Regions from separate parts of the Ureibacillus sp. FSL E2-3493 genome, predicted to be linked through region 3. Evidence: riboswitches for the same ligand, from Rfam matches in the RefSeq annotation. Region 3 holds a riboswitch; each other region holds the start of a gene.

Region 1 (10,482 bases), 350 kb from region 3:
ATGGCTAAGTTTTCTTCGATTGTCATCGATGGTGCGGTACCGGCCATTGGATCTTGAAACACACGACCAATAAATTGAGAACGTTTATATTCTGGCAGCTTCGTTACTTCTTTCCCATCAATCGTAACCACTCCAAAATCAGGGGTTAATGCTCCGGAAATCATATTCATCATCGTTGACTTCCCTGCCCCATTACTTCCGATGACCGTTACAAAGTCACCTGGAGATAAATGGAGGTTAATATTATCTAAAGCAATTTTTTCATCTGGTGTACCTTCATTAAAAATTTTATTTATTCCTTCTAATTTAAGCAAGGTGGTTCCCTCCTTGCGTAAGTTCTCGTTGTTGTTCGAGACGTTGTATTCGCCTTTTTTCTTTTCTTATTTTTTCACGTCGCTTTTCGACTAGATGCGGAATGACTAAAGCTAAAATGACAATGATAGCTGTAATGAGCTTCATATCCGACGTATCTAACCAGTCAATTTGTAAAGCTACTGCATAAATAATTCGATAAATAATAGCCCCTGCTACTACTGCTAATGTTGTACGGAAAATCGTCTTCGTTCCAAAGATTGCTTCTCCGATAATAACAGATGCTAAACCAATAACAATCATCCCAATCCCCATATTGGCATCGGCAAATTTCGAATATTGGGCAATTAAAGCTCCTGACAGGGCTACTAAAGCATTAGAAACCCCTAATCCGAGTACGATTAACCCATCCGTATTGGCTGAAAAACTTCGAATCATTCTTTTGTTATCACCCGTTGCACGAATCGCAAGGCCTACTTCCGTCTTCAAAAACCAATTTACTATACTTTTAATAATTAGTGTAAGAATGAGAACAATTAAAATTGTCCCCCAAGTAGATGGAGCCGTTTGAAATCCTAACGTATTTTTTAAGAAACTCGTTAATGCTTGATCAATACCGATATTTCCCCATAAGCTTTGAAACTGTGAAAATATCGAATCTGAACTCATCAATGGAATATTTGGCTTTACGACTGCATTTTCATCGGATAATCCCATAATGCGGAGATTAATCGAGTACAAAGCAATCATCATTAATATCCCCGAAAGAAGTGGATTTATTTTTCCTTTCGTGTGTAAAAGCCCCGTCATACATCCTGCAATAAATCCAGCAACAAGTGCCGCTAATGTAGCCAGTATTGGGTTGTAGCCTAGTACAATCATCATCGCTGCTGTAGCTGCCCCTGTTACAAAGCTGCCATCCACGGTTAAATCCGGAAAATCTAACACTCGGAATGTTAAATACACTCCGAGTGCCATAATTGCATAGATGATTCCTTGCTCAACTGAACCAAACATCGCTGTAAACATATTGAATCATCCCCTATCTTTCCTTTTAATCTATTCGTAAATTTCTGCGTTCCAAGAATCTTTAATTTCTAGATTTAAAGTTTCAGCAGTTGATTTATTGATTAATAATTTTAAATTTCCTGGATATGCAGCAGGAATTTCAGATGGTGTTGATTCCCCATTTAAGATTTTCACTGCCATTTCACCAGCTTCATAGCCGATATCATAATATTCAAAACCGTAAGCACCTAAACCACCGCGGGCAACCGAATCTAATTCTCCTACCATAGCTGGAAGTTGATTCGAATTCGCTACGTCAATAACTGACTCCAAAGCAGAGACAACGGTATTATCCGTAATGATATATAGAGAATCTACTTTCCCTACTAATGATTCCGTTGCTTGTTTTACTTCTGCTGAAGTGGAAACTGCTGCTTCGACCAACTCAAGACCAGCTTCTTCTAGTAACGTTTTCATTTGTTCAACTTGGGCAACGGAATTTTGTTCACCAGTGTTATAGACGGTACCTACTTTTTTAGCACCTAGTTCATCCTTAAGGAAAGCTACTGTATTCGCAATCGTATCTGGATGTAAGTCAACTGTACCCGTCACATTACCACCTGGACTTTCCATTGAGTCAATTAATTCTGCACCTACTGCATCTGTAACAGAGGTAAATATAATCGGGATATCAGATGTTGCTCCTTTTACAGCTTGAGCTGATGGGGTAGAGTTAGCAAAAATCAAATCAACCCCGTCATTCACTAAATTTTGCGCAATCGTTGTATTCATACTCGGATCGTTTTGGGCGTTTTCTTCGACAAATTCGACTTCTAATCCCGCCTCTTTTAAAGCTGCTTTAAACCCTTCTGTTGCCTCATCTAATGAAGGATGCTCTACGATTTGCGTAATCCCTACTTTGAAAGTTTTCTCCCCTTCTGATGTTCCAGCATTTGTACCATCTTTTGTATCAGTAGTTGTTTCCCCTCCGCCACAAGCGGCCAATAATAATACTAATCCTAACGATAACAATGAACGCTTTTTTGGACCCTTTTTCATTCTTTCTCCCCCTACTTCCCTTTCAAATTCATTCCACTCAACATCAATGAATTTTCTAATCTATTTAATTATTCTAAAAATTTTGAGTTTAACGATTATATTACATTGCTAACCTATGGGAGTCAACAGCATTAAATAGGCTCTTACTTGCAATTTTCATAATTACTACTACAAGAAAAATAATTTGTCGCTTTAAACCGTTAAAGTACATAGTTTTTATGAAGAATTCATTATTTTAAAAAAATATAAAAAATGTGACTAGTTTTCGACATTTTCCTATTTTGTGGACAACTAATCTACTTGTCCTCCAAATTTTATAGTTCATTTGACATATGGAACAAAATATAATAGTATATTTTCTTGTGATATTTTCACCGTGGTTCGAAAACTCCCACGAAAAAAAACTAAGGAGAATGAATATGAAAGTTAAATTTATTGCCACAACTGGGATTATTGCGGCTCTTTATATGGCTGTTACCCTTTTAGTTGCACCCTTTGGATTTACAGAAATCCAATTTAGAGTTTCAGAGATGTTTAATCACCTAGTTGCCTTTAACCCTCGTTATATGCTTGGGATTATTATTGGTGTATTTATTGCCAATTTATTTTCCCCCCTCGGCATTTACGATTTAATTTTTGGCGTCGGTCAATCGGTTATTACACTAGCCATTTTTATTTTCATTTGTAAGTTCGTAAAAAACATTTGGCTACGTTTAATGATTAATACATTTTTATTTACTTGTACAATGTTCATCATTGCCTTTGAATTAAACATCGCCCTTAAACTTCCATTTTTATGGACTTGGTTTACATGTGCCGTTGGTGAATTCGTTGTACTTGCTGTAGGTGCCCCTATTATGTACCTATTAAATAAACGATTAAATTTCAAAGATTTAATATAACGTCTAAACCGAGAATTATCTTTCTCGGTTTTTTTCATACAATTTTCCTCTTCGATTTTTCTGAAAATATTGACAAGGATTAAATTTAAGTCTACAATTCTACTTAATTAATTGTTCGGATACGGTAGTAGGTCGCGGGAGCGTGACCACCGTTTGAGCAAAGCAGAGTTTAGATGAGAATAGCTGAGAAAAAATTGATGAATAAGAATAGTAGCGATTTCAGGCGCTTTAGAGAGCTAGTGGTTGGTGTGAACTAGTGCGTACATTTCGTGAATGGGCCTTATGAGAGCAACTAGCGTTAGTTAGTTGACGTCTTTCCTACGTTACAAGGAAGTGTTGGAAGTGCTTTTTTACTTCTTAACACGCCAAGGTGGAAGTATTTTTATGCTTCAACAGAGGTGGCAACGCGGTATATATCGTCCTCTACAAAAGGAATTCCTTTTGTAGAGGACTTTTTTATTTCTCTAACCTGCTAATTTTAATTTTTAGGAGGATGAAAAATAATGGGGATTCAATCATTTACAAACCAAGTCAAGGAAATGAACAATTTATCCTTTGAAGAAATGCTTCAAGCTGCTGAATGCATATTTAATGAAGAAACTCCAAAAAAGGATATTGCAGATCTTTTAATCGCATTAAGTAACAAAGGTGAAACAACGGAGGAAGTAGCAGCCCTTGCGACTGTTATGAAATCGAATGCCCTTCCTTTACCATTGCCTGAAGGAAACTATCTTGATAACTGTGGTACAGGTGGGGATGGTTTAAAAAGCTTCAATATTAGTACTACGTCTGCCTTCGTATTAGCCGCAAATGGTGTATCTGTCGTGAAACATGGTAATCGTAAAATATCTAGTGCATCTGGAAGTTCTGATGTACTACAAGCTTTAGGAATTCATACAGAGTTTTCTATAGAAGATTCCATTGATTTATTACAACGAGAAGGAATTACTTTTCTCCATGCGCCAAACGTTCATCCAAAACTAAAACGAATAGGTGAGATTCGACGAACTATTGGAAAACCAACGATTTTTAATATGGTGGGCCCTTTAACAAATCCCGCAAATTTAACAACGCAGCTCGTCGGCATTAACCGTCCTGAATTTGTTAGCCAGTATGCAGAAGCCCTTCGTATTTTAGGTCGTCAACGGGCAATTGTCGTTTCTGGTTCACAAGGGATGGATGAAGCATCGTTAGATTCCAATAATACGTTCGCCTTATTAGAAAAGGGAGAAATTAAACCATTTTCAATCGACATACAATCCCTTGGCTTAACCCCCGTTTCCATCACGGCATTACGCGGTGGTACACCAGAAGAAAATGCCGTTATTTTAACAGAGTTATTGCAAGGGAAACAAAGTGTTTATTTTGATGTAGTCGTTTTTAATTCAGCCCTCGGTTTGTTTGCCCACGGTACCGTTGACTCGGTAAAAGATGGGGTCGAACTTGCACGGGATAGCATTTTATCTGGAAAAGCATTACGTAAACTTGAGGCTGTTGTGGAATATAGTCAAGGAATTGTAAAGGAGCGTGCGGTACAATGACGATTTTACAAACGATTTTAGATCATAAATCAACCATTCTTTCATCCCTTTTAGAAAATGAACCACAATTTGAAGTAAAGAGAAAAACACGCCCTTCTCTATATAATGATTTAAGAAAAGCAGAAACGCTTCAAATTATTTCCGAGATGAAGCGGGCTTCTCCATCTAAGGGTCTTATCGCTGAAGGGGCAAACCCAATCGAGCAAGCGAAAACATATGAACAGGCAGGAGCTGCTTGCATTTCTGTTTTAACAGAAGAAAAGTTTTTCAAAGGCTCCTTTCAAGATTTAGTTGATATCGCCAATCATGTGGATATTCCTATTTTAAATAAAGATTTTATTATTCATGAAGTACAAATAGATTATGCGAAAGCTGCCGGTGCTTCCGTCATTTTATTAATTGTTGCTGCCCTTTCCGATGAAAAGCTAAAAGCGTTTTACACTTACGCCAGCATGTTAGGTTTAGACGTTTTAGTGGAAGTACACAACGAAGAGGAACTTGATCGGGCATTAGCTATACATCCAAAAATTATTGGTGTAAACAATCGGGATTTAAAAACCTTCACCGTCGATCTTGCCCAGAGTGAAAAATTAGCCAATAAACTAAATGATTATGATGACATTGTCTTTATTAGTGAAAGTGGCATTTGGAATGCAGAAGATGCAACCCGGGTTGCTAAAGCTGGTGCTCACGGTGTTTTAGTCGGTGAATCATTAATGCGTAGTGGAGATGTGGGAGAAGCATTAACCTCCTTACAAGTTCCCCTCCCCTTTGTCGCAAAGGAAGTGAAGTAATGGCAAAAGTAAAAATTTGTGGACTTAAAGAAGAAGAACATGTGAAAGCCGCTGTTGAGGCTGGTGCCACATGGATTGGTTTTATGTTTGCCCAGAGCAAACGACAAATATCCTTTGAACAGGCCCGTAAGTTAGCTCAAAGTATTCCCGCACATGTGAAAAAAGTTGGTGTTTTTGTCAATCCAACCGCCCAACAAGTACGAGAAGCTGTTGAACTAGTTGATCTTGATTATGTTCAATACCATGGAAATGAAGAAGCCCAATTTATTAAACAGTTAGGCTATCCTTCCATCAAAGCATTTTCCATTAAAAATGCGGATGATGTAAAAAGGGCTAGTCAGTATGAAGTGGACTATTATTTATTTGACGCGCCTGGTACGAACTATGCTGGAGGGAGCGGTCACATTTTTGATTGGACTTTACTAGACCAACTTTCCATTCCTAAGAGCAAGGTCATTTTAGCTGGTGGACTCAATAGTGAAAATGTTCTTCATGCTATTGCCCAAGTGAATCCTTTTGGTGTAGATGTCTCAAGTGGAGTTGAAAAAAAAGGGATAAAGGACAGTCACTTGATTAAACAATTTATCGAAACAGCATCACAGAAATTAACTAGTGTAGCGAAATAAATAGGATGGATGAATGAATGAAAAAGGAGCGGATATAAATGACAACAGAATTAAAAGGTCGATTCGGTCGATTTGGTGGACAGTTCGTACCTGAAACATTAATGACAGCTTTACAAGAATTGGATGCTGCTTATGACAAAGTCAAAAGCGACGAATCTTTCCAAGACGAACTTCGCTACTACTTAAAAAATTACGTAGGGCGTCAAACCCCCCTCTATTTTGCTGAACGTTTAACCGAATATTGTGGTGGAGCAAAAATTTACTTGAAACGGGAAGATTTAAATCATACAGGAGCTCATAAAATTAATAATGCCCTTGGGCAAACACTTCTTGCGAAACGTATGGGGAAAAATAAAATTGTTGCTGAAACTGGTGCTGGTCAACATGGTGTTGCTACTGCCACTGCCTGTGCCCTTCTCAATTTAGACTGTATTGTTTACATGGGAGCAGAAGATGTTAAACGGCAAGCTTTAAACGTCTTCCGCATGGAGCTTCTTGGCACAAAAGTAGTCGCCGTTGATAAAGGTTCTGCCACATTAAAAGATGCGGTAAACGAAGCATTACGCCACTGGGTAACAAACATTGAAGATACCCACTATATTTTAGGTTCTGCTATGGGTCCCCATCCATTTCCTACAATTGTTCGTGATTTTCAACGGGTGATTGGTGATGAAACTCGGGAACAAATATTAGAATTGGAAGACCGTCTACCTAACGCTGTTGTGGCTTGTGTTGGTGGTGGTAGTAACTCTATCGGCATGTTCTATCCATTTGTTGAAGACGAAGATGTCGCTTTATATGGTGTAGAAGCTGCAGGGAAAGGAATTGAAACAGGGATGCATGCTGCTGCTATTCAAGGTGGTCAAACTGGTGTTTTACACGGAGCATTTATGTACTTATTACAAGATAACAACGGCTTTGTTCAAGAAGCCCATTCCATCTCTGCCGGTCTGGATTATCCTGGGGTCGGACCAGAACATTGTCACCTTCACGAAATCGGGCGAGCATCTTACGGTACCGTTACAGATGATGAGGCGTTGGAAGGAGTTAAGTTACTTTGTCGCACGGAAGGTATCCTTCCCGCCTTGGAAAGTGCCCATGCCATCTATTTTGCAGCCAATCTCGCAAAAACAATGGCACCCGATGAAATTCTTGTCATTTGCCTATCTGGTCGTGGTGACAAAGACGTTCATACAATTTCTGCTGCCCTTGGAGGTGACCTTTCATGAGTTTGTTAAAGAAAACGATTTTATCTATCACAGCTCAAGGCCATAAAGCATTTGTACCGTATATAATGGCTGGCGACGGTGGTTTAAATAAATTACAACCGACGATTTTAAAATTACAACAGCTGGGAGTTACAGCAATTGAAGTTGGGATTCCCTTTACAGATCCAGTTGCAGATGGACCTACGATTGAACGGGCTGGTGAACGGGCTTTAGCAAATGGGACCACTTTACACACTGTCCTTGAAACATTAACTTCCTTTGCGAGTGAATTGACGGTACCCCTTGTAGCTATGACCTATTTAAATCCTATACTAGCCTATGGAACGGAGAAATTTGCTAAAGATGCCCGGGCTGCCGGTATTCGTGGAGTCATTATTCCAGATATGCCCCTCGAGGAAAGTGAAATTGTTCAGCCTGCTTTAAAGAATGCATCGATTGATCTTGTCCAGCTTGTATCTTTAACGAGTACTCCAGAACGGATTGAACGTTTAACAAAAAGAAGTGAAGGGTTCATTTATGCTGTCACTGTAAATGGGATTACTGGTGCCCGGTCCTCCTTTGCAACCCAATTGGATGAACACTTTAAAAAAATTCAAACGTATACGGATACACCTGTTTTAGCAGGCTTTGGTATTTCAACACCTGATCACGTAAAAAGTTTCGGATCATTTTGTAGCGGGGTAATTGTTGGTAGTAAGATTGTTGACTGTCTAGTTCAAGATGATTGGACTACCATTGAAAACTTAGTGAAAGCTTCAAAAACAGTTGCTATGAAGTAATCCTTTAAGGCCATTGAATCTTTATATTCAATGGCTCTTTTTTATAAATATAAAAAAATAGTGCCGACTTTAATAGAAGCCAGCACGTTTTATATCGTAATAAATTTAACGGGATGCTTTTGGTGGTTGGCAAACATCACATTTACGTTGGTTATTATTTTTAAATTTCGTAAACGTTTTTTCAAAATGACTACCACAGGCACATTGGAATAATAATTTTTGAGAAAACCCATGGAATTCCGTTGTTAGTAACTTACTATCTGAATTATTTTCAACAAATTGTTTAATTTTATCAATCGTCCATCGTTTGTTCATTTTTTTACTCCTTATATCGTTTAAATATCTTTCGTTGTTTCTTTAATCGTCATCTAAAATAGAATCCTTTTATATCAATATTCATTTTATTCCTGATTAAACCACAGTGGTTCTTTGTCATCAACATCGCCATTATAATTAATTAAAATTTCTTCTCCAGCTTTTATATCTTTAAATGCATAAAAATCAAAAGTATGATTGTTAAAATTAATTTCGTAAATAGCATTCGGTTCATAGGAATGATTAAATAACATTCCATACCCTAAAAGGATTGCAGTATGATTAATTCCATACTCAAAAGCGTAATCAGCGAGGAGGGTTTGTTCAATATGTTGATGTTGGTCATTTGGATAGGAAATGACTGGTGCTTCGTGTAATAGCTCCCCTTTTTTAATATCACATGTTGCAAATACCCCTCTATTGAATTCTCCATCACTTAGCGGAGATGTTTTTACTTCAATCATGTTGTTCGCCTACTCACTTTTAAATTTTCTTTCTAACTGTAACATTAATTTGCATATTAGTAACGAATTTTTCATTTTAAAACTTCTTTATAAACTTTTTTGTTGCATTAAACTTCCCAACAGACGAATAGGCACATTCCCCTTTTTTATTGTTACACGCCTTCTTTTTAGAATATTCCTTTCAGTCAATATTATTTATTTTTCTAACAAAAAAGTGCAAATCCCTTTGATTTGCACTTCTGTCTTATTTATGAAATTGCTTTTAATTTTCTGTTTAATTTTTCTAGCATATCAATTGTCATTTTTTCTAAATTATACTGAGCTTTAAAGCCCCATTCTTCTACTGCCGCTGAAGAATCAATGGAGTTTGGCCAGCTATCTGCAATCGCTTGACGAGTAGGATCTACGTCATAGTCCATTTCAAATGTTGGAATATGCTTTTTAATCTCCGCTGCAATTTGCGAAGGCTCGAAGCTCATTGCAGTTATGTTAAAGGCGTTACGATGTTTTAATTTTGAGCCGTCTGCTTCCATTAAATCTACAATCGCTTGCAATGCATCTGGCATATACATCATGTCCATATAGGTACCCTCTGCAATGTATGAGGTGTAGCGACCATTCTCAACCGCTTTATAATAAATATCTACTGCATAATCCGTTGTACCGCCACCAGGAGGAGTTGCATATGAAATTAACCCTGGGAATCGAACACCACGCGTATCTACTCCATAACGAGTAAAGTAATAATCACATAATAGCTCCCCGGCTACTTTGTTTACGCCATACATCGTCGTAGGGCGTTGGAGCGTATCTTGCGGAGTATTATCCTTAGGTGTTGATGGACCAAACGCTCCAATGGAACTTGGTGTGAAAAATTGCAAATTTAACTCCCGTGCTACTTCAAGGGCGTTCATTAACCCACCCATATTTAAATTCCATGCAAACTGGGGATTTTTCTCTGCTGTTGCAGAAAGTAATGCAGCCATATGAATCATCGTATCCGCACCGAATTGTTTTGAAAGCTCATACATTCGGTTCTCATCAGTTACATCTAACACTTCAAAAGGACCATTAACGTCCTTTTCTTTACGGATATCCGTAGCTAAAACGTTGTCTTTTCCATATATATCTCGTAATTTTACAATAAGTTCTGATCCAATTTGACCCAATGCACCCGTGACAATAATTTTTTTCATATATATGCACCCTCCTCTGATGATAAACAAATGTACACTCCGAAAATACAATAAAACGTTGTTATATCAATGTTTTTGGCGATTTTTATTATAACCCGTTCACTTATAAAAGACAATACTTAATTGTTTGTCTTTTTTAAATATTTGTTCTCCATAGCATATGCAACTTCTTTAAGAGATGTAAAAAAGCTAACCAAATCCATACGAGTCCTACCTAACGAATGATTTCGGTAAGATTCTGAATCGGTTAGCTTTTA
Region 2 (10,482 bases), 3.3 Mb from region 3:
TCACCAGATGTAATAGATAACATTAGCTACAGAACCAAGCGTATTACGAAGCAATTGAACATAGATTTTTGGGAATCTACATCTGAAGTCAACCATAGTTTCTATTCGGGGTCGTATGGTAGAGGTACTGATATTTATACAAGTGATATTGATTTACTAATGGTTTTGCCCTACTCCTATTATGAAAAATACAATAGTTATAAGCATAATGGTCAATCGGCCTTATTACAGGCAGTTAAGGAATCAATTGAAAATACCTATAAGTCATATAAAAGAGCTGACGGACAAGTCGTGAAAGTCGACTTTACCGATGGAATATCATATGAAGTTGTTCCATGCTTCTTAAATAATGACAATGAAAGCTTTACTTATCCAGATACTAATGGCGGAGGAAGCTGGAAAACAACTAATCCCAAAGCTGAAATTAAAGCATTTAATGAAATGAATAGAGATTCGAATAAAAATCTAAAAAGATTGTGTCGTATGATGCGAGCCTGGAAGAATAAAAATAACGTTCAAATGAGTGGTTATTTAATAGACACGTTATGTTATAGATTTATGCAGAATTGGTCGCATAAGAAAGAATCATATTTATACTATGATTGGATGGCAAGAGACTTCTTTGGTTTTTTGATAAATCAATCACAAAGTAGTTCTTATTGGTTCGTGCCTGGAAGTAATAGAAAAATTATCTCGACACATAGCTTTGAATATAAAGCTAAACAAGCAAAAAACTTAGCACTAAAAGCTATTCAATATCAATCCGATGGATATGAATATTCATCAAAACAGGAGTGGAGGAATATCTTTGGATCAAAATTCCCCAGTTAATGTAGATCAAAGAAGAAAATTAGATAGCCAAATAAGAGAATCGTATGGAAGGGTTGTATATACTCAAAAGACACATGACATGGATGCAATAATTTTGGAGAAAAGGGAAAAGAGATTAAAAACTACTCAATTAATCTTTTCAACAATAGTTGCAGGTGCATTTTTAATAGTACTATTTGGCAATAACCAATTTGCTACTATAATTGGAACTATCATATCAATGTTTCTATTATTTCTAACGACTTTTATGAGAGAATTTGATTTTGATGGAAATGCTCGAAAGCATCGCAATGTTGCACAAACGTTATGGGTTATTAGAGAAGATTACATTTCATTAATAGCAGATATGGATGGATTAGAAATAGAGGATATTAGAAAGTCACGTGATGAACTACAATTAAGAACTTCAGAAATTTACAGTAATGCTCCAATAACGTCAGCAAAAGCTTATAAAATGGCTCAAAGGGCTTTAAAGGTTAATGAAGAATTAACTTTCTCAGAAGATGAGATTGACCATTTACTCCCAAATGAACTGAGAAAGAAACCGAAAAGAGGGGAAAGAGATCTTTAAATGGATAGGGCAGTTTTTAATAGAAACGAACTGCCCCGTTATCTATTTATTGGTTTGAATATTTATCTGCAAAGTCGAGAAGAAGTTGGGCAATAATATCTTGGATTTTGAGATGCGGAAATTCATTTTCACACGTAGCAATAAAGTTTTGATAGAGGTCATCAGGCATACGGAAGTTTTTACTGGAGATTTTAGAGGTGGAACGGAAAATACGCTTGTCAATGATGAAGTCGCCGTTGTGTTTATATCGTTCTATTAAACTCTTCAAAGGCGAAAAGTTCTTCTTAATATAGTCCATTTCGGAATCGGTTTGGTCAGAAATAGAGGAAACCTGGCTCTCATCACGAACAAATTTGTAATACTGATTTTCCCGTTTAATATAAACATAATCGTCTTCTTGCATTAGTTTTGTAAAGGTGGAATAGTTCATTTCAAGAGCATCCGCAACTTTTTGTAAATCAAAACCATCCCGTTTTAGCAACTCGTTTACGATGGCTACACGATTTTTGCTATTTGTTGTGTGGAATTTGTCTTTGTTCATGGGTACACCTCCTTGCAAATTAATTCTTATATTATAGTGAAGTTTTATAAAAATATAACAGAGATGGTTTCTTATTTGCGGAAAAGTATTATAACTATTAATTGTAAGGGATTGAGTGGAAATGATTAGGAAATTCGTGGAGTTTAGAGTTGAAAATGGAGAAAAAATATTTGATATAAAAGAGACATTGTCAAATCTTGATTTTGAAATTATTAACAAATGTTTTAGTGAGTTAGCTAATTATAATGGCTTGAAAACACTATTTCAAATGTCAATTGATAACTATTCTGATTTGATTAGATTTCTCGAACATGAAGTCGTTGGATTGGAAAATATCAGATACGTAGGCCATCATACTAATAGATTTCTAATAAACTATCTTTCGAGTACAAAAATGTTCATTGAGCATACTGAGAAAAAAATAGATAAAATATACGGTGAAGATTCCGAAGAATTTATACGTTGGAAAAAGGCAACTGCGGAAGAGTATGACAAGCATTTTTCATATAGATTTTTGTATCAGTTACGGAATTATACACAACATTATGGGCTTCCGTTGGGCAGTATATCAAGTAGTTTAGTAGAGACAAATGGAGTAGAGTCACAATTTACTAAGGTTAGTTTTCGAAAAGAGATTCTATTAAATACAAGTTTTAATTGGAAGAAAGTAAAAACAGACATTGAAAATAGGCCCGAGGAGTTTTCTGTGGTTGAAACTGTAAATGAATACAATAGATGCATGTCACGACTTTATCAAGTTGCTTTATTAATTATAGGAGAAAAAGTTATATCTGCAATTCAAGACTATGCGGAACTATTGGCACGATTAAATAATAAAGGAGTACCTCATTATATGGTTTTTAAAGATTACAAGGATCTAAGTAATCCTAAAAAATATGGTAAAGCTAAACGTTTGCCATTTAAAGAGGTTGATGAATGTTTACAGGAAATGTCCAAATATGGAATTTTGAATACTAAATCTGGTTAATTTGATTGCAGTAATAAAAGGGATTTACAATAGTGTAATATCACTTGTGAGGGGTGGACTAAAGGCCGCTTTGGAATAACAATAGCTTCCTATTTTTATTTCTTTAGTTTAAATAATACTAATTAAAAATTAATCTTCATCAAGAGGTTATTGGGTTATTCCTATTGGATAAAAACTGAAGGGGACAGTGAACTTTCTGTCCCCTTTTTGCCTCTTAAATCACCACGGTGAACCGTATCACAAGTAAGTTCGGGTTCTATTGCTAAATAAATTTAAAAGTCCTGTTCAAAAAATATATGGGATTTTTATTTGAAAATTACTGTCAATTTTATATACTATATTCATAAAAGAATGCCCGGATTTGAACGGGAGAGGTTCATAGCTTATACCCTCTATAAAAAACTATGGAAACATGACAATTCGCCATGTCCATATAGGACGTGGCTTTTTTTGTTTAATGCATACGTTTTAATAGAAAGATTGTTAGAGCCTCTCTTGAAAACTTCCGGGGATATTTTCAGGGAGGGAATTTTAAAACATGCCTAATTTTAGAATTGTTGATAAGCTACAAAAAATGGATGAAGACATTCAAAGAAGTCAATTAAAATATCATTCGAAACGTGTTCTTGTAAGCAAAGAGTTTACGTTTGATGCTGCTCATCACTTACATAACTACGAAGGAAAATGCAAAAATTTACATGGCCATACGTATCGTGCTGTTTTAGGATTAAGTGGGTTTACTGACGAACGTGGTCTCATGATTGATTTTGGGGATATTAAGGACATTTGGAAACAAAAAATTGAAATTTATTTAGATCATCACTATTTAAACGAGACATTGCCACCGATGAATACGACTGCAGAGAATATCGTCGTTTGGATCTACGGAATGTTGAAGGAAGCCTTGCTCGATGAACAACGATATCATGGTGCACGTGTGGAATTTATCAGGCTGTATGAAACTCCTACAAGCTATGCTGAGGCAAGAAGGGAGTGGATGGAGTTTGAGTAAATTACCTATTATAGAGATTTTTGGTCCCACGATTCAAGGTGAAGGGATGGTAGTTGGCCAGAAGACGATGTTTGTACGCACTGCTGGCTGTGATTATTCTTGTTCTTGGTGCGATTCAGCATTTACATGGGATGGCACTGGCAAGCATCTTATCGTTCAAATGACAGCGCAAGAAGTTTGGGCTGAGTTGAAACGCCTTGGAGGAAATGGGTTTTCATTCGTCACCATTTCAGGAGGAAATCCTGCGCTTCTTCGTAATTTGGATGCCCTTGTTGCCCTTTTAAAAGAGAATAATATAAAGATTGGCGTGGAGACACAGGGAAGTAAATGGCAAGATTGGTTGTATGATATCGATGAACTAACCATTTCACCAAAGCCTCCTAGTTCTAAAATGATGACAGATTTCTCTATGCTCTCTACTATTTTAGAGAGACTAAGAGGTAGAAATAGCAATCAACATATATCACTTAAAGTCGTTATATTTAACCAAGAGGATTATGATTATGCTAAAGAAGTTCATCGCCGATATCCGACCATTCCTTTTTATCTTCAGGTTGGAAATGATGACATCACCTCGTTAGACAATACGCGATTAGTTAGCCATTTATTAGAGAAATATCAAATGTTAATTAATCAAGTGATGATGGATGAAGAATTAAAGAACGTAAAAGTACTACCGCAGCTACATACACTCATCTGGGGAAATAAAAGAGGTGTGTAGCGCTCTTCTTTAAAACCAAATGTAATGGAAATATAACAGCACTCTTTAATGATGAAGAGGTGCTGTTTTTTTGAATTTATAAATGGAACTTTAATTGTATGGATGGTTGTTAATATTCATGTAACCAATTAGGTATTCTATTTTTATCGCTATTTTCTACTAGATAGAAACACTCCAAAAGTTACTATGAAATAATATACAGAATTGTTAAACTATTAATAACATCATGATTTGGCTTCAATTTAATCCTATAGGGAGGGAGAAAAATGGAGCGTAAAATGAATTTGATTCCATATCAAGTAGTAGAACAGTTTAACGAAAACGAATTGACGCAGGATTCGAAAATTAGCAACAAAGAAATGTTGGCACAAGAACTGGACATAGCAAAGGCAGTCTATTTAGAGTATAGCAATAACCAGACTTATTATGAGGAAGATAGGGATAAGGAGATTAAACAAACGTACTATAAAAATATCTCATTTGATAGAAAGAATATTCATGAATTACTAGAAAAAACACATCAAAATAAGTTAGGTTACTCCCCCCATCGTTATGTCTATCCATGGGTAGACCTTCAAGAGAATGGGAAACTTAAAAGCGTATATTCGGGGGAAGAGATGGATCCGCTCACTGTTATAGAGGCGGATATACGTATTTTAGAAGCTACAGGTGGGACTATTACTCATTTATCCGATGAGGTGACATTAAATTGTGAACATGTAGTACCTCAATCTTGGTTTGATAAGGGTCAGCCAATGAGAGGGGATTTGCATCATTTATTTGCTTGTGATCCCACATGTAACAGCCGTCGTGGGAACAGCCCTTATTATGATTTTCCAGACTATGTTCCAGAAGGGCATATATTAGGTATTGAGGAAGGCTGCGGGAAGGCAGATGAAGGGAAATTCGAACCTGAATATGGAAAGGGAATTGTTGCAAGGGCTACCTTCTATTTTTTGGCTCGTTACCCTGGAACGATTAACAATCATTTGGTGAATCTGAAGGTTTTACTTGAGTGGCATCAAAAATTTCCAGTGTCTTTATATGAAAAACACCGAAACCTTGCTATTTATGATTTACAAGGAAACCGGAATCCATTTATTGATTTTCCAGAGTTCGCAGAAACATGGATATATGAAAAAAAGGCTCTATAATATTTGTTGGGGTTTGAAAAAATTTCATAAATAAAAAAGCACGTAATCACCGATTTCTATATACTTGAATTGTCGAGAAACAAGCAATGAAAGGTGATACGTGCAAATGAATTTTAACATGAATATTCCAGGATTAAAAGGTGTAACTGTTCATAAGGTGGAGGAGATGGGGGAACGTATTGTTCTACACGTTTCCATACCAAAAAAAGAACATCAATGTCCAGCATGCAAGAATATAACATCAAAAGTCCATGATTATCGAATTCAAAAAATTAATCATTTAAAATGGTTTGAACGATTAACCGTCCTTTTTTATAAACGTCGTCGTTATGTATGCCAATGTGGGAAACGTTTTTCAGAAAAATCCCCTTTCGTGGATAAATATCAACGTTTCTCGAAAGAATGGAATCAAGTTGTACGAATCCGTTCAATAAAGGCAAAAACATTTAAAGAAGCAGCTGAAGTACTTGGTACATCAAGCTCAACAGTGATTCGTCGCTTTAAAGAAGTAGTAAAGGAACAATTAAATGAAGGGGTTCATTTACCAAAATGTATCGCGATTGATGAATATAAAGCAGATACCGATGCGGGAACTTATCAATTAATTATTGCCAATGCGGAAACACATGAACCAATTGATATTTTACCAAATCGTAGAAAAGAAACCATTAAGGATTACTTGATGAAATACGGTGCAGATGTAGAAATTGTGGTTATGGACATGAATCCAAGCTTTAAAGCAGCAGTTAGGAAGGCGTTAAATCGCCCGATTATTATTGCGGATCGCTTTCATTATTGTCGTTATATTTACTGGGCACTAGATGAAGTACGTCGAAATGTTCAAAAAGAATGGCATGCATATGATCGAAAGAAATGTAAGAAAATGCGTCATGTACTATATAAACGATTTGATAAGTTAACAGAAACGAATCGTTGGTACTTAAATCGTTACATAGGAATGTCGAAGGAACTAAAGCAAGCCTATGAATTAAAAGAAGCTTACTGCGAATGGTTTGATTGGGCAAAAACTTCAAATGATTTGATAGAAATAAAAAAAAGATTAGAAGCCTTTTACCGAAAGGTAGAAAAAGCAAATATTCCGGCATTTTTAAAGGCCATTCAAACGCTAAAAAATTGGCAAGTTGAAATTTTAAATAGTTTAAGTTTTGGATATTCAAATGGTTTTTTAGAAGGAATTAATAATAAATCAAAAGTTTTGAAGCGTAATGCTTATGGTTTTAGAAGCTATGAACACTTTAAAGCGAAAATTTTATTAAATAATTTATCTAAGAAAATTGGGATTCATTTAGGATAATCGGGGTGCCGTGTAATATCACTTCACCCCAACATTTGACATAGAACCGAAAAAAAGAATTAAATATATTTACTATAAAAACAGCACATAATCGTGCTGTTTTTATACTTGTAGAAATGAAAAGCAGTAGCTTAGAGAAGTTCAGTAGATATTTTTTACAAGATGAATAATTGCTTTTTTCTAGTAGAATAAAGAGGGACATTATGAAGGAGGAAAAGTAATGATAACAAATATCGCAACTGTTGCAGTATATGTGGATGACCAAGAAAGAGCAAAGGAATTTTGGACGAAAAAGGTAGGGTTTGAAGTCGTTGCAGAACATCCAATGGGACCTAAAGCATCGTGGCTTGAAGTGGCTCCACCTAACACAAAAAGTCGCCTCGTTCTTTATCCTAAGTCCATGATGAAAGGATATGAAAATAAACAAGCATCAATTGTATTTGATTGCGACAATGTTAAGGATACGTATGAAAAAATGAAGGCAAATGGCGTTGAATTTAAGGACGAGTTAAATGAAATGCAATGGGGAAGTTATGCACTTTTCGTTGATGAGGACGGGAATGAATTTCTTATTAAGGGATAGTGATGGAAGTATAAGATTTTAAAACTAAATTTATATTAAAGGAGGCCGTTTATTAGACGGTCTCTTTTTTGTTTTCGTGTACACACATCTAGCAAAATTCTTTGGTTGTGTTGAACACAAGGTATTCTTGGTCAGGGGTAATCTTAGCTTAGGTACAAAAAAAGGTTTCACAACTTGAAAAAAATGATTACTATATGAAGGGTTGGATTTGGACACACAAAAAACATACTTATAGCTTAAGTTATTAATAAACTCTCGTATGAAATAAAGGGGTATAACATGAGAAAACGCGGTATCACGGTTAAATTATTCGCTGTAACAGCTTTATTCTTTATGGTGTTTTATGCCATGATTATGATATTTCAGCTATTATTCTTTGACCGTTTTTATCAACATTATAAAACGAAAGAAGTAGCAAAGCACATCCATCAGTTAGCAGAAGGGTATGAGAAAAATTCCTGGAGCGAAGATGAATTGACAAAACAAACACTTTCTTACATGAGAGAGACTAAAAGTCCGTTAACGATTGTGGACGCGGATGGTTATCAATTGGTCCAGGATCCCTTTAACATCATGCTGGAAAAAGAAGATGGCAATGTTGTAGAAGTATCGCTTTCCCTACTCGTCATCAATTACGGAAAACAGATACGTGCATTGAATATTACAAAGGGAGATACATTGATAGTACAAGGAGAGCCAGATGCTATGGTTCCTTCGGTCATTTACCCCTCTGTTATTACGAAGGATACGTCTAGCATAGGTGAAGCTTCGGGCGAGAATGAAGTGACAATCGAAGGAAAAGTAAAAAGCACTTCTCTACCAAAGAATGGGGTGACGAATAGGGGACTAGGACTTCTCTATGATGCACTGCTAGAATGGTTCCCCCTTGACGAAGCTCAAATAAAACAGCTTTCTAATGGAGAAAGTATGCAGCGTGACTGGGTAGAGCCATGGAGTGGAAAACATAATTTAGTTTTAATTGAACCATTTAAGAAAGACGGAGAAATTCAATATATGTTCTCTGTTACATCTCTTCAGGAAATTAAAGATACTAATGAAGCGCTACGAATATTTTATATCTATATCGGAATAGCAGGCATCTTTCTTATTCTGTTACTGTCAATATTCTACTCCCGTCTTGTTAGTAGACCATTGATTAAGCTAAATGAAATGGCAAAAAAAATGGTGCATTTAGACTTCTCATCGGCGAAGCCGATTAAGCAGAAGGATGAGCTAGGAAGCCTTTCAAACAATATGCTTATAATGGCGCAAAATTTGAATGTTGCATTAAATGATTTGAAACAAGCCAATGGAAAGCTAAAAGAGGACATGGAAAAACGTGAGCAGATGGAAAAAGAGCAGCGAGAGTTTTTCGAGTATGCATCACATGAATTGAAAACACCGCTTAGCATTGTCAAAAGCTTCGCTGAAGGGCTTCAGGATGGTGTCAGTCCGGATAAGCAAGACCATTATATAGAAGTAATCATTGAGGAAGCAGACAAGATGGAAGTGCTGATTAAAGATATGCTCGATTTAGCTAAGTTGGAGAACGGTGCAATTAAACTAAGAAAAGTATCTTTTCTACTCAGTGAAATGATTGAGGGTTTGGCAGATAAATTATTCTGTATAGCGAAAGAGAAAAATGTCTCCATTGAAATAATGCCGAAGAATGAGCAGCCTATTTTGGCGGATTATGAGTGGATGGAACGAGTAATGAAAAATTTCCTTATCAATGCGGTTCGGCACAGTGAGCCTAATTCTGTTATTGCGATTCGCATCGAATTGGATCAGGAAAAAGGTGACAGTGTATTTATAATCGAAAACAAAGGCATGCAAATACCAGAAGAGCAGTTGGATAAGATTTGGAAACGTTTCTATCGGACTGAATCATCACGAAGCAGAATGACCGGCGGTACCGGATTGGGATTGGCAATTGTCCAGCAAATTCTTGATTTGCATGGATTCCATTACGGAGCGGAAAATATGCCGGATGGCGTACGGTTCTATTTTCGTTTCAAATAATAGGATTAAATGCCTAAAAGGACACATGAAAGACATATAACCTTGTTAATATATAGAAATTGGAAGGAAGATTCACGATGGGGAAGAAAGTATTGCTTGTCGAGGATGAAGTGAGAATTCGAGAAGTTGTAGCCGATTATTTCAAAAAGGACGGCTGGGAAGTGTATGAGACGGATAATGGGAGCAGTGCAATTGACTGGTTTGACGCCATTTTTCCGGATTTAGTCATTCTCGATATTATGATGCCACAAATGGATGGATTCGCTGTCACTAAGCAGATTCGAATGGGGTCTGGTGTACCAATTATTCTGCTGACAGCAAAATCTAGTGACGATGATAAAATTCATGGGTTTGAACTGGGAGCCGATGATTATGTTACTAAACCATTCAGTCCAAAAGTATTAGTTGCCCGTGCTAATTCTTTAATGAAACGAGCAACGGAACATTACTTGCCGACCGGTCATATCATCAGCTTCGGTGAAGCAATCGTTAATACGAAGTCCCATCAGCTTCAGCTTGATGGTCAACAAGTAGAATTGACGCCAAAGGAATATGAATTGCTGGTATTCCTGCTTCAGCATAAAAATAACGTCCTATCACGTGAAACTATTTTAAATCACGTATGGGGTTTGGACTTCGATGGTGATATTCGAGTTGTAGATACACATATTAAAAAGCTGAGAGCTAAATTAGGCTGTGAATCGCATCATATCCGGACTGTGATTGGAACCGGCTATAAATTTG
Region 3 (10,482 bases):
GTCAAATAACAGTTAGCTGTGAAGCAACGGATTGCCATTATATTTTTGAAATAAAAAATACCGGGCCAAAAGTTCCCGAATGTGAAGAAATTTTTAAACAGGGCTTTTCTACAAAACATGCCGAAAAGGGAAAAACAAGAGGCCAAGGCTTGTTTATCGTAAAGGAAGTAGTAGAGAAGTATAATGGCGAAATCGCCCTCTACTCTACAAACGACTATGAAACAATTGCAAGGGTAAAAATTCCCCTTAAATAAAATGCAGATAAACAATCAAAATAGAATAAATGGCCCTAAAATATGGTTCAAATAAAAAGTTTACGGCCTATATAAAAGGAAATGTTCTATTTCGATTGGATTATTTTCGAAATGTAGAATTTCAATTCTTTTTACCTTAAATATAAAACTGAGGTGTCGTTGACATTCTCCTGTTGCTTATTAAAATAGAACTATCTTCGAAGATAAGAAGGGATGAATCGTTTAGTATTCCTTTATAAACGAACATCCCTGGGATGGACAGTTCTATTTTTATAAGCTTTTGATTTAGAGGTGAAATAGTGGAAATGGAAAAGGAAAAATTATTAGAATCGAAAAGCATTTTAATGAAACTGGCGAACGGTATTAATCCATTAAATAATGAACCTATCAATGATCACAGCTTTTTACATGACCCTCAAATTATACGTCCTTTATTTTATCTTTCAGATTATATTTCAAAACAGCTTGAAGTTAAAAAGATACCTCCGAGAAAACCTGCCACATTTCACATAACCGATGAACAATTAAAACAAGTTACATTGCCTCTAGGGAAAATTGGGATTAATGACTTTTCTAAGGCGATTAATGTAGTCATTGATCCTACTATAAGTAAAAAATTAACCGGAACAATGATTAATAAAAAATTAAAAGCAATAGGTATTTTAAGTGAAGAAGTGGATGGAAATGGTCATCGAGTCAAGGTAAAAAATGACAAATAGGAAGGGTATGGTATTGAAAGTGAGACCCGGACTTTTAACGGTAGAGAATACAAAAAGGTTGTTTTTAATGAAATAGGTAAACAATTTTTTGTTAAAAAATATTAAGACGTTAATGGAGTAGGATGTAAATAATATTCACTTAAATAAGGCAGATGGGAGAGGCATTAGAGTGGAAATACGAGATTTATTTGACTTAGAAAATGATGCAAACTTTCAACAATTGAACCAGCAAGTAAATTCCTTTAATACTTTAAAAATATTAAAATTGGAAAATCATGAAATTAGACATTCGAATATATTGGCTTGGTTACTGAACCCAAAGGAAAATCACAATTTGAGTGATTATTTTTTACGTAAAGTAATGGAACATCTTATGTTAATGGATGAAAATGGCGGAAATGTTCAATATCAAAAAATCGGGAATATCCTTAATCATTCCTTAGTCGACAGTCATGTTTATCGAGAAGTAAAGACAGATAAAAATCGATATATTGATTTACTAATTGTGAACCAGCAGTTGAAAACGGTTTTGATCATAGAAAATAAATTTTATTCTTCGGAGTCTGTAAATCAATTGAATGATTATTTGGAATTTACTCGCCATACATTTAAAAATTTTACGATTATTCCTATTTACTTAACCCTTAATGGGGAAAAACCTTCGAATTCCCATTATTTTATTCTAACATACGAGAAAATTGAGGTTATATTACATACTATTTTAGGGTTATATAAAGATCGATTAAGCGATAATGTATTTCAATTTATTAAAGATTATAATCAAATATTAAAAGAAAAATTTTATCCTAATCAGGAACAAATATTACAAGCTATTGATATTTATTTAAATCATAAGCAAACAATCGATGTTCTTTTTGAAGAAACGGCAAGTATATCTAAGCCATTAATTTTTGAAACCGGTTATTATTTTGAATTTTTAATGAAATATAAAAATACGATTCAATATATTTATAAACATGGGCAAAATATTTTGTCCTATAGTTTTGACGAATTTATTAAACTGCAATTTAATAATAATGTGTTGTATCGCTCCCAGCCAACTACTCCTCACTTACTACCGCCAGAATGGGAAGGAATTAGTCATGCCCATTTGAAAGAACCAACCTATTGGTTAGGAAAAGGGTTAGTCGTATGGTTTGAACAAGCGAAAGATAGTCGATTGAGTATGATAGCAGAAATTGGGCCAATTGAATACACCGAACGCCTTTCATTTTTGGAAAAATTAGAGCGAGCAGGTTTATCGGTTAAAGAAAGATCTAAATTAGAAACGGCTCGTTATACCCGTTTCTTTACTCAAAAAATGGATATTAACAAGTGGGATGATATGGCAGAGTTAACACAAGGGATGTTTGACTTATATAACTCAGCAGAATTTACACAAGTAAGAAATCAAGTAGCGGCTATTTTAAAAAATGATGATGTAGAAATAGATGAACCAAAAGCGACTATGGAGAAACAAAAGGGTTATGATTTTAAAGTGAAAGTACAAAGGGCGTTTAGAAAATGGATGGCATTAACGAATATACCTGAAACGGATTATCGTGTATCGAACAAACACCTTTCTTTCATTATTCCACTTTTTGATTCCTTTAAAGATCGATTAGGAGAAACTAGAGAAAAATGGTGGTGGTATAACGGACCATTTCTATTTTGGTTCATGATTAATGAAGATTCCCTTTATTTTACTTTAGAAGTTGGTCCAATCGAGGCAAATAAGCGGATTGTTCTAATGGAACAAATGAAAGAACAGGGGATTATTTTTAGTGAAAAGGGACTTTCTCCAGAAGCAAAATTTAATCGTATCTTTTCGCGATCAGTATCTATTAAATGCTTAGATGAGCCCGAACTACTACGAGTATTTCAAACGTTGTATGATGATCATGATCTGCAAAAGATTTTAAATAAAATCCAGCATATCTATAACGAATTCTATAGCAACATTGAATAATGAATCCACATAATATTCTTTTTATCATAGTTGATATATGAAACTTTTAAAATGTGTATCAATATGTTCAATATAACGAAATTTTGGTATAATGAAGTTATTAGAAGAACAGAGTAAAAAAGACTACTTGATGCTGCAACATCAAGCAGTCAACGGTAATAGCTAGTCCTAAGGGATTGGCAACCAGTTCGAAGTTTAACCTGCATTGAGCGAGAGCTCAGGTAGGTTATTTTTTTTGATTTACTGTAATCACAGTCACAATTAAAGTGGCGAAGGCCACGGAAAACATTAATGTTTCAGAAATAGACAAGGCATCACCGCCTCTCTGTAAAGGAGTTCCGCCAATCGTCCTTTTAAATTTTTTAGCTATTACACCTACATTATAGCACATATGTTCGTATTTTAAAGGGTATAAGGTTGTATTTTATAGAATATGGAAAGATATCCAACGAAGGAAAGGATATGAATGTACTCTATTTTTAATGCTAGCAAGCCCTTTTAACTTCTATTTGTAAATAATTTCAACGCATACTTTGCTCCATATTGAAAATAATAAGCGGAAAATGAATGAAAAGAAGGTAGAACGATGCGAAAACGTCTCCACATTCTAATTATAATGTGTATACTTCCTTTTGTTGTAGCTTGTACGGATAACGGTGATGATACCCCAGTAGAAGCAAAGGAGAATGACGGTAAATTCAATAACTCGTCTAGTAGCAAAATCGATTCATTACTTAAGGAAGTTTAACAACTTTTCCCTTTTTTACTCGAAGGCTTCCTTTTATTCCCTTTTCAAGTATACTTAATAGTAAGAGAATATTATTATGAAGTAATGAAAAGGGGATTCTTCATGTCTAAAATACCTATAATCATTGACACAGATCCGGGAATAGATGATGCAATGATGTTAACATACGTCTATGGAAATGATGATGCTTTAGATATTCGTTTAGTTACAACAAGCTCAGGGAATATCTCCCAAGGAAAATCCAATCATAATGCACGGGTCTTTTTAAGTTACATTGGGGCTAATGTAGAAGTTGCCCGTGGATTAGAAAGTCCTTTCCTTCGTAGATTGGAAATAGCAGAAGATATCCATGGAGAAAGTGGTTTTGGAAACGTCCAGTTTTTAACGCCTCCACTTCCAGTGAGCCATCGTCCGGCGGTGACTGCAATGGTGGAGACGATTTTAAGTAGCGATGAAAAAATAACGATTGTCGCAACTGGTCCTTTGACGAATATCGCGGCATTACTTGTTGCCCATCCTGAAGTAAAAACGAAAATTGAAAGGATTTTATGGATGGGGGGAGCAGCTGTAGGGGGCAATGTTACACCAACGGCAGAATTCAATGCATACGTTGACCCGCATGCTGTCCAAATTGTGTTTAATTCAGGGATTCAAGTTGTAATGAGTGGTTTAGATGTAACTCATAAAGCCTTTATTACAGTGGATGAAATCAAGCGATTAGAAGATATGGGGACGGAATTTACACAAAAGCTCCATGAAATGGTGACATTTTATCTTGATCAAATTGAAAAGACACCTTTTCATGAAGAAAATTATGATCAAGTAGTTCATTTTCATGATGTAGTGCCAGTGATGTATTTATTGCAACCTCACTTGTTTGAAGGAACCGACCACTTTGTGGAGGTGGAGTTAGAAGGTAAAGCAGCGGGTGCTACTATCGTAGATTATTTGAATCGTACAAACAATAAACCAAATGTTCATGTTCTACATAACGTTGAACGGGAGAAGTTTGTTGAAGAATTTATGAAGGCTGTGGAAAATATTTCGGAACGCCTCACAAAATTTTAATTGACCAATGCCCCTTCATCCTTTATTCTATTCAATGAATAGAATGCCCGGCGAACGGGAGAGGTTCATAGCTGATACCCTCTATAAAAAACTATGGAAACATGACGAATGATGCCATGTCCATAACTGGACATGGCTTTTATGTTTTTATAAGAGTTTTATAGAATATGAACTTCTCCTTGTTAATTGTTGGGAAACATTTGCAAGGAGGATTTTTTATGTCTGGCCGTAACCATGAAGAAGGTTTAAAAGATTTAACATTATTAGGAAACCAAAATACACAATATTCATTTGATTATGCACCGGAAGTATTAGAAGCGGTAGATAATCTTCATTCCAATCGGGATTATTTCGTGAAATTTAATTGTCCGGAGTTTACGAGTTTATGCCCATTAACGCATCAACCAGACTTTGCGACGATGTATATTTCTTACATTCCAGATAAAAAGATTGTAGAAAGTAAATCGTTAAAATTGTACTTATTTAGTTTTAGAAACCATGGTGATTTCCATGAAGACTGTGTCAATATTATCATGAACGATTTAATCAAATTACTAGACCCTCGTTACATTGAAGTTTGGGGTAAATTTACGCCACGCGGAGGAATTTCGATTGACCCTTGGTGTAACTACGGGAAACCGGGAACGAAATATGAAGAGATGGCTCATCATCGTTTAATGAACCATGATTTAAATCCTGAAAAAATTGATAATCGTTAAGAATGAAATTAAATAAAGAGGTTATTAGCGACCCTCTATAAAAAACTAAGGAAAAACAGCATTTTTCTTAGAATGCTGTTTTTTCATTAATAAAGGAGATTTTTTCACATGAAGCAGGGAAAAGCCGTTGTTGTATTTAGTGGAGGACAAGATAGTACAACTTGTTTGTTTTGGGCAAAAGAACGCTATGAAGAAGTGGTAGCTGTAACCTTTGATTACGGTCAAAGGCATCGGCTTGAAATTGACTGCGCAAAGGAAATAACGAAAGAATTAGGGATTGCTCATCACATGTTAGATATGTCGCTATTGAATCAGTTAGCACCGAACGCTTTAACAAGGGGAACTATTCCAGTGGAAGATGGGGAAGGTGGCGAATTACCATCAACCTTTGTGCCTGGGCGTAATTTGTTGTTTCTATCCTTTGCTGGGGTGTTGGCAAAACAAATAGGGGCGAAACATATTGTTACAGGCGTTTGTGAAACAGATTTTAGCGGCTATCCCGATTGCCGGGATATTTTTATTAAGTCGCTAAACGTTACGTTAAATTTATCAATGGATGATACTTTCGTCATTGAAACACCGTTAATGTGGCTTAATAAAGCGCAAACGTGGGAATTGGCAGATCAGCTCGGTGCCCTTGAATTTGTCCGCGAAAAAACACTCACTTGTTATAACGGAATAAAGGCGGACGGTTGTGGGGAATGTCCAGCTTGTAAGTTGCGTAAAAGAGGTTTAGATGAGTACTTAAACTCGAAGGTAGAGTCTTAAAAGACCAAGTTTTTAATTGAAATTTAAGGAGTAGTAAAATGAGAATCATATTTTATTTATTATCAATTGTCGTTGCCAATGTGGTGACGGCTGCCTTTGCACCATTGCAATTTGGAATGTTTATCGTTCCGATGGGGACGTTGTTTGTTGGAGCGACGTTCATTTTCCGAGATTTAGTACAAAATAAATACGGACGGAAAAAAACGTATTTATTTATTTTTACAGCATTAGTTTTGTCGGCAATCGTCTCCTTTCTACTAGGAGATACATTAATGATCGTAGCAGCATCAGCTATTTCCTTTATTTTAGCTGAAACGGCCGATACGGAAATTTATACTCGATTGAAATTACCTATCGCTTGGCGCGTTTTCTATAGTGGTCTAGTAGGAGGATTACTAGATTCGGCAGTGTTTGTCATTATTGGTTTAAGCCCTCTTGGCGCCGGTATGTTACCATGGGAAGCTGTACCAGCTGCTATTATCGGTCAAATTATCGTGAAAACCGTTATCCAAATGTTTGGTGCTATAATTTTAAGCCAAGTGCATGGAAAGAAAAGTAACAGTTTTGCTTAATAAATCGTTTTCTAAAAAACTGGTGTAGCTTGAAAAAGTTTCCGCCAGTTTTTTTATAGGACAATATGTAAAGATATCTTTACATATTGTCCATTTTTATTTATTTTAAATGTAAAGATATCTTTACATTTAATATGGGGTGAAAAGTTTTGTGAAAGTAATTAATCATATTAAAGAAGTTCGGTTAGCCAAAAAAATTACGCAAATTCAAATGGCGGAAGATTTGCAAATTACTCGTCAAACGATTAATGCCATTGAGAAAAATAAGTATAATCCAAGTCTGGAATTGGCTCTAAAATTAGCTAAATATTTGGATGTTCCTTTTGAACAATTATTTTACTTAGAGGAAAAGGAGTGAAGTAGGTGAGCGTTAAGAGGTTACAGCATTTGTTATGGACTGTGATTGTTCTATGTATGATAATAGGCGGTTTTTTAGGTATATATATCATTGGAAAAGAAACGGGTGATTATCCTGTTGAATTAATGTTGCCAATTATCATTGGAGTTATAGGTGGATTAATGGTATTTTTGATGGTTTCTAAATGGAGTCAGAAAAGAAGGGGAAATGTGCCTGAAATCGATGAACGAACTTTAAAAAATCTCCAAAAGTATTTTTTGGGGGCGCTATATTTTATTTTAATAGGCAGTGGGGCTGCTCTATTAATTGCGTATGCAATGGGAGTAAAAACGATCGAAACGGGACTGTTGATTTTATGTTTAGGCGGAGTGTTTTTAATGACGATTGCTGGGGCATTTATTGTTAAAAGAGTTTGAGGAAGTAAAGAGGGGTGGGTCCATTGGGTATTCGTCTCTTACTCACTCAAGTAGTAGGAGTAGTAGGATAATTAAACTTTTTGTCGAATTATACTTACTAACAATGGATAGAAGGAGGGGTTTTTTGGGTTCCAATCCAAAGTTACCGTTAACAGTTGAAGACAAAGGCAAACTTCGAAAAGCGAAAGTGAAATTAGGAGATATACATACACTAAGTACAAATCAAATAGCAGAAATACTGGAAATGTCGTTAGACGAAGCAAAGAAAATAAAAGCACTTGCAGAATTTCAACGAGTCCCATCCATTGGATATGAACTTGCAGAAAAGCTCGTTAACCATTTACATATTTTTTCTTTACAAGAGTTACAGGAAAAAGACGGTGCGACATTATTTAATGAATTAGAGAAGAAAATGGGCGTTTGGACGGATAGTTGTGTAGAAGATCAAATACGATGTGTCATTCATTTCGCCAATAACCCGAAGAGTAACAAGCAATGGTTTGAATTTACACAGGAAAGAAAAAAGTATCGGGAAGTCTATGGGTATCCAGATGATCGACCTGAAACGGCTTGGTATGAATAGGGAGGAAAGGATAATGAAAACACGATTATCCTACGTAAGAACGTAAAAATTTAGAAACTTCTATCGAGTGGTATACAGCTGTATTAGGTTTTAAAGTAGAGGCTACTTGGCCACCGGAAAAACCAAACTATGCCCATTAGAGTGTATCTGTAGGGGACGGTTGAAATTCGATAAAATATGGTTGATTTAGAAATAAATCAGAGCCAGGGGACAGGTGAGTAAGTGATAAATAAAAGTTTAGGATTCTATATAGCTTTTGGTGGAATTGTAGGGTTATTTTTTGGCGGTATGTGGAATGGAATCGGGGCAATGGTATTAATTTATATTGCACAACAATTAGAATATATAGCAAGAAATAAAAAACAATAATCTTATAATTTCCCTTAAATAGAGCGATTTTAAAAGGATTACCCCCATGTTTGTTGAACTTAATTTATAGAGAAAGGGGTTCAAGTATGATGATAAATGAATTAGATTTTAGAATAGCAGAAGAAACAGATTTAGATCAAATTGTTCAAATGCTTGCTGATGATGTGTTGGGGAGTCAGCGGGAACGATATGAACAGCCGCTGCCAGTAAGTTATATAGAAGCTTTTCAGGCGATATCGTCAGACCCAAACAATGAGTTAGTAGTAGCTTGTATAGGAGAGGACGTGGTAGGTGTACTACAAATTACCTTTACTCCATATTTAACATATCAAGGTGGGTGGCGAGCAACAATTGAGGGCGTTCGAACGGTGACTTCTATGCGCGGGAAAGGGCTCGGGACGGAGTTATTCAAATGGGCTATTGAAAGGGCAAAGAAACGAGGTTGTCATCTAGTTCAACTAACGACAGATAAAAAGCGACCAGATGCTTTGCGATTTTATGAACGGATTGGTTTTAAAGCAACCCATGAAGGTATGAAAATGAAACTTTAATAGTACATAGGAAAGGACGTTACCCACGGCGGAACGTCCTTTTTTAATGAAATCGAAATCAATTGATATTTACATAGAATCATTTCTATTATATAGTTAGTTAGGAATACTAACTACTTTGGAGGTTTTTATGAATCTGTTTTCAACAATCTACCGCTTTAATAAATTGTATGTGAACCGACTTCAAGAAATATGTTCTGCTAATGGAATTACGCCTGTACAATGGCTAGTTATAAATCATGTATTTAAAAATGAAGGATGTACAAGTATCGATATTGTGAAAGAGTGGTCTGTTGAGAAGCCAACAGTATCTACTTTAGTGCGTAAATTGAACGAACAGGGGATACTTGAATTCACAAGCGGTGAAGATAAACGGCAAAAATATTTGTCTTTAACTGTTGAAGGGCAGATCCTTTGTAGAAAAGTAGGAGAAAAAGTAATGGAACTCCAATCATTTGTAACAGAGCCAATGTCAGAGGAAATGGTAAATGAATGGACGGAACAGCTTATGATATTAGAGGAGCGTTTGAAACACTATGAAGGATAAAATATGGACAAAAAATTTTATATCAGTTGCACTCATTAACTTTTTGGCCGTATTAATGTTTTATTTATTAATCGTCACAATCGGAAGTTACACTATAAAAACTTACGATGCATCTACAAGTATGGCTGGTCTTGTATCCAGTATTTATGTTATTGGCGCTTTAGTAGGGCGGCTAATGACAGGTAGACTTATTGAAAAAATAGGACCGTCGAAAATTTTAATAATTGGCGTTATTGGTTTCTTTATTACATCATGTTTATATTTTATTGAAATACATATTGCCTTTTTATTAATTGTACGTTTTATTCAAGGAGTATTTGTCGGTATTATTGGTTCTGCTGCCGGTACAATTGTTGCATATATTTTACCAGCTAACCGAAAAGGAGAAGGGATCGGTTACTATAGTTTAAGTGCCATCTTAGCGACAGCGATTGGTCCGTTTATCGGCCTTCTATTAATGAAATTTGAACATGGAAATACGTTAATTTTCGGATTTAATGTTTTTCTATCATTATGTATGATTGTGATGCTTGCTTTTGTAAAAATAGAGATTACCATCGCATCAAAGAAAAACGAACAAGAAATCGAAGGAAAACAATCCTTTATTTCAAAGGTGATGGAACCGAAATCGATTCCAATTTCTTTCGTTGCACTACTTATTGGGTTTGCCTATTCAGGTGTGATGTCCTACATTTCTCCATATGCGGAGGAAATAGATTTAGTTACGGCAGCGAGTGTATTCTTTATTGTTTATGCCTTCGCAACGATTGTAACGAGACCTATTACCGGAAAGCTGATGGACAAAAAGGGACCAAACATCATCGTTTACCCAGCGTTAGTC

What was found. A riboswitch is a leader RNA that binds a small molecule or an ion and turns the genes downstream of it on or off. The one in region 3 is predicted to bind preQ1.
Region 1: it holds a riboswitch for preQ1, as region 3 does, so the genes downstream of both, MHH69_RS03595 (QueT transporter family protein) here and queF (preQ(1) synthase) in region 3, are expected to answer to the same signal.
Region 2: it holds a riboswitch for preQ1, as region 3 does, so the genes downstream of both, queD (6-carboxytetrahydropterin synthase QueD) here and queF (preQ(1) synthase) in region 3, are expected to answer to the same signal.

What each region holds. Positions count from the first base shown of each region.
Region 1 covers NZ_JBBOPK010000001.1:651,463-661,944, reverse strand. Annotated here, with positions in the region: gene MHH69_RS03610 (ABC transporter ATP-binding protein) at 1-314, opposite strand, end outside; gene MHH69_RS03605 (ABC transporter permease) at 307-1,341, opposite strand; gene MHH69_RS03600 (ABC transporter substrate-binding protein) at 1,372-2,379, opposite strand; PreQ1 riboswitch class I at 2,750-2,793, shown strand; gene MHH69_RS03595 (QueT transporter family protein) at 2,799-3,281, shown strand; T-box leader at 3,470-3,708, shown strand; gene trpD (anthranilate phosphoribosyltransferase) at 3,785-4,822, shown strand; gene trpC (indole-3-glycerol phosphate synthase TrpC) at 4,819-5,616, shown strand; gene MHH69_RS03580 (phosphoribosylanthranilate isomerase) at 5,616-6,242, shown strand; gene trpB (tryptophan synthase subunit beta) at 6,281-7,471, shown strand; gene trpA (tryptophan synthase subunit alpha) at 7,468-8,250, shown strand; gene MHH69_RS03565 (hypothetical protein) at 8,356-8,565, opposite strand; gene MHH69_RS03560 (SET domain-containing protein) at 8,652-9,029, opposite strand; gene MHH69_RS03555 (L-threonine 3-dehydrogenase) at 9,278-10,225, opposite strand.
Region 2 covers NZ_JBBOPK010000001.1:3,562,204-3,572,685, reverse strand. Annotated here, with positions in the region: gene MHH69_RS18380 (SMODS domain-containing nucleotidyltransferase) at 1-831, shown strand, start outside; gene MHH69_RS18375 (SLATT domain-containing protein) at 809-1,402, shown strand; gene MHH69_RS18370 (hypothetical protein) at 1,449-1,943, opposite strand; gene MHH69_RS18365 (hypothetical protein) at 2,080-2,931, shown strand; PreQ1 riboswitch class I at 3,297-3,343, shown strand; gene queD (6-carboxytetrahydropterin synthase QueD) at 3,470-3,943, shown strand; gene queE (7-carboxy-7-deazaguanine synthase QueE) at 3,936-4,664, shown strand; gene MHH69_RS18350 (endonuclease I family protein) at 5,024-5,818, shown strand; gene MHH69_RS18345 (ISL3 family transposase) at 5,919-7,133, shown strand; gene MHH69_RS18340 (VOC family protein) at 7,354-7,716, shown strand; gene MHH69_RS18335 (sensor histidine kinase) at 7,996-9,738, shown strand; gene MHH69_RS18330 (response regulator transcription factor) at 9,816-10,482, shown strand, end outside.
Region 3 covers NZ_JBBOPK010000001.1:306,181-316,662, forward strand. Annotated here, with positions in the region: gene MHH69_RS01610 (ATP-binding protein) at 1-254, shown strand, start outside; gene MHH69_RS01615 (hypothetical protein) at 560-973, shown strand; gene MHH69_RS01620 (PDDEXK-like family protein) at 1,143-2,942, shown strand; gene MHH69_RS01625 (hypothetical protein) at 3,529-3,690, shown strand; gene MHH69_RS01630 (nucleoside hydrolase) at 3,793-4,758, shown strand; PreQ1 riboswitch class I at 4,813-4,859, shown strand; gene queF (preQ(1) synthase) at 4,977-5,477, shown strand; PreQ1 riboswitch class I at 5,489-5,532, shown strand; gene queC (7-cyano-7-deazaguanine synthase QueC) at 5,586-6,245, shown strand; gene MHH69_RS01645 (VUT family protein) at 6,284-6,817, shown strand; gene MHH69_RS01650 (helix-turn-helix transcriptional regulator) at 6,969-7,175, shown strand; gene MHH69_RS01655 (hypothetical protein) at 7,181-7,591, shown strand; gene MHH69_RS01660 (helix-hairpin-helix domain-containing protein) at 7,716-8,174, shown strand; partial or broken gene MHH69_RS19285 (hypothetical protein) at 8,228-8,314, shown strand; gene MHH69_RS01665 (hypothetical protein) at 8,397-8,543, shown strand; gene MHH69_RS01670 (GNAT family N-acetyltransferase) at 8,633-9,094, shown strand; gene MHH69_RS01675 (MarR family winged helix-turn-helix transcriptional regulator) at 9,225-9,641, shown strand; gene MHH69_RS01680 (MFS transporter) at 9,631-10,482, shown strand, end outside.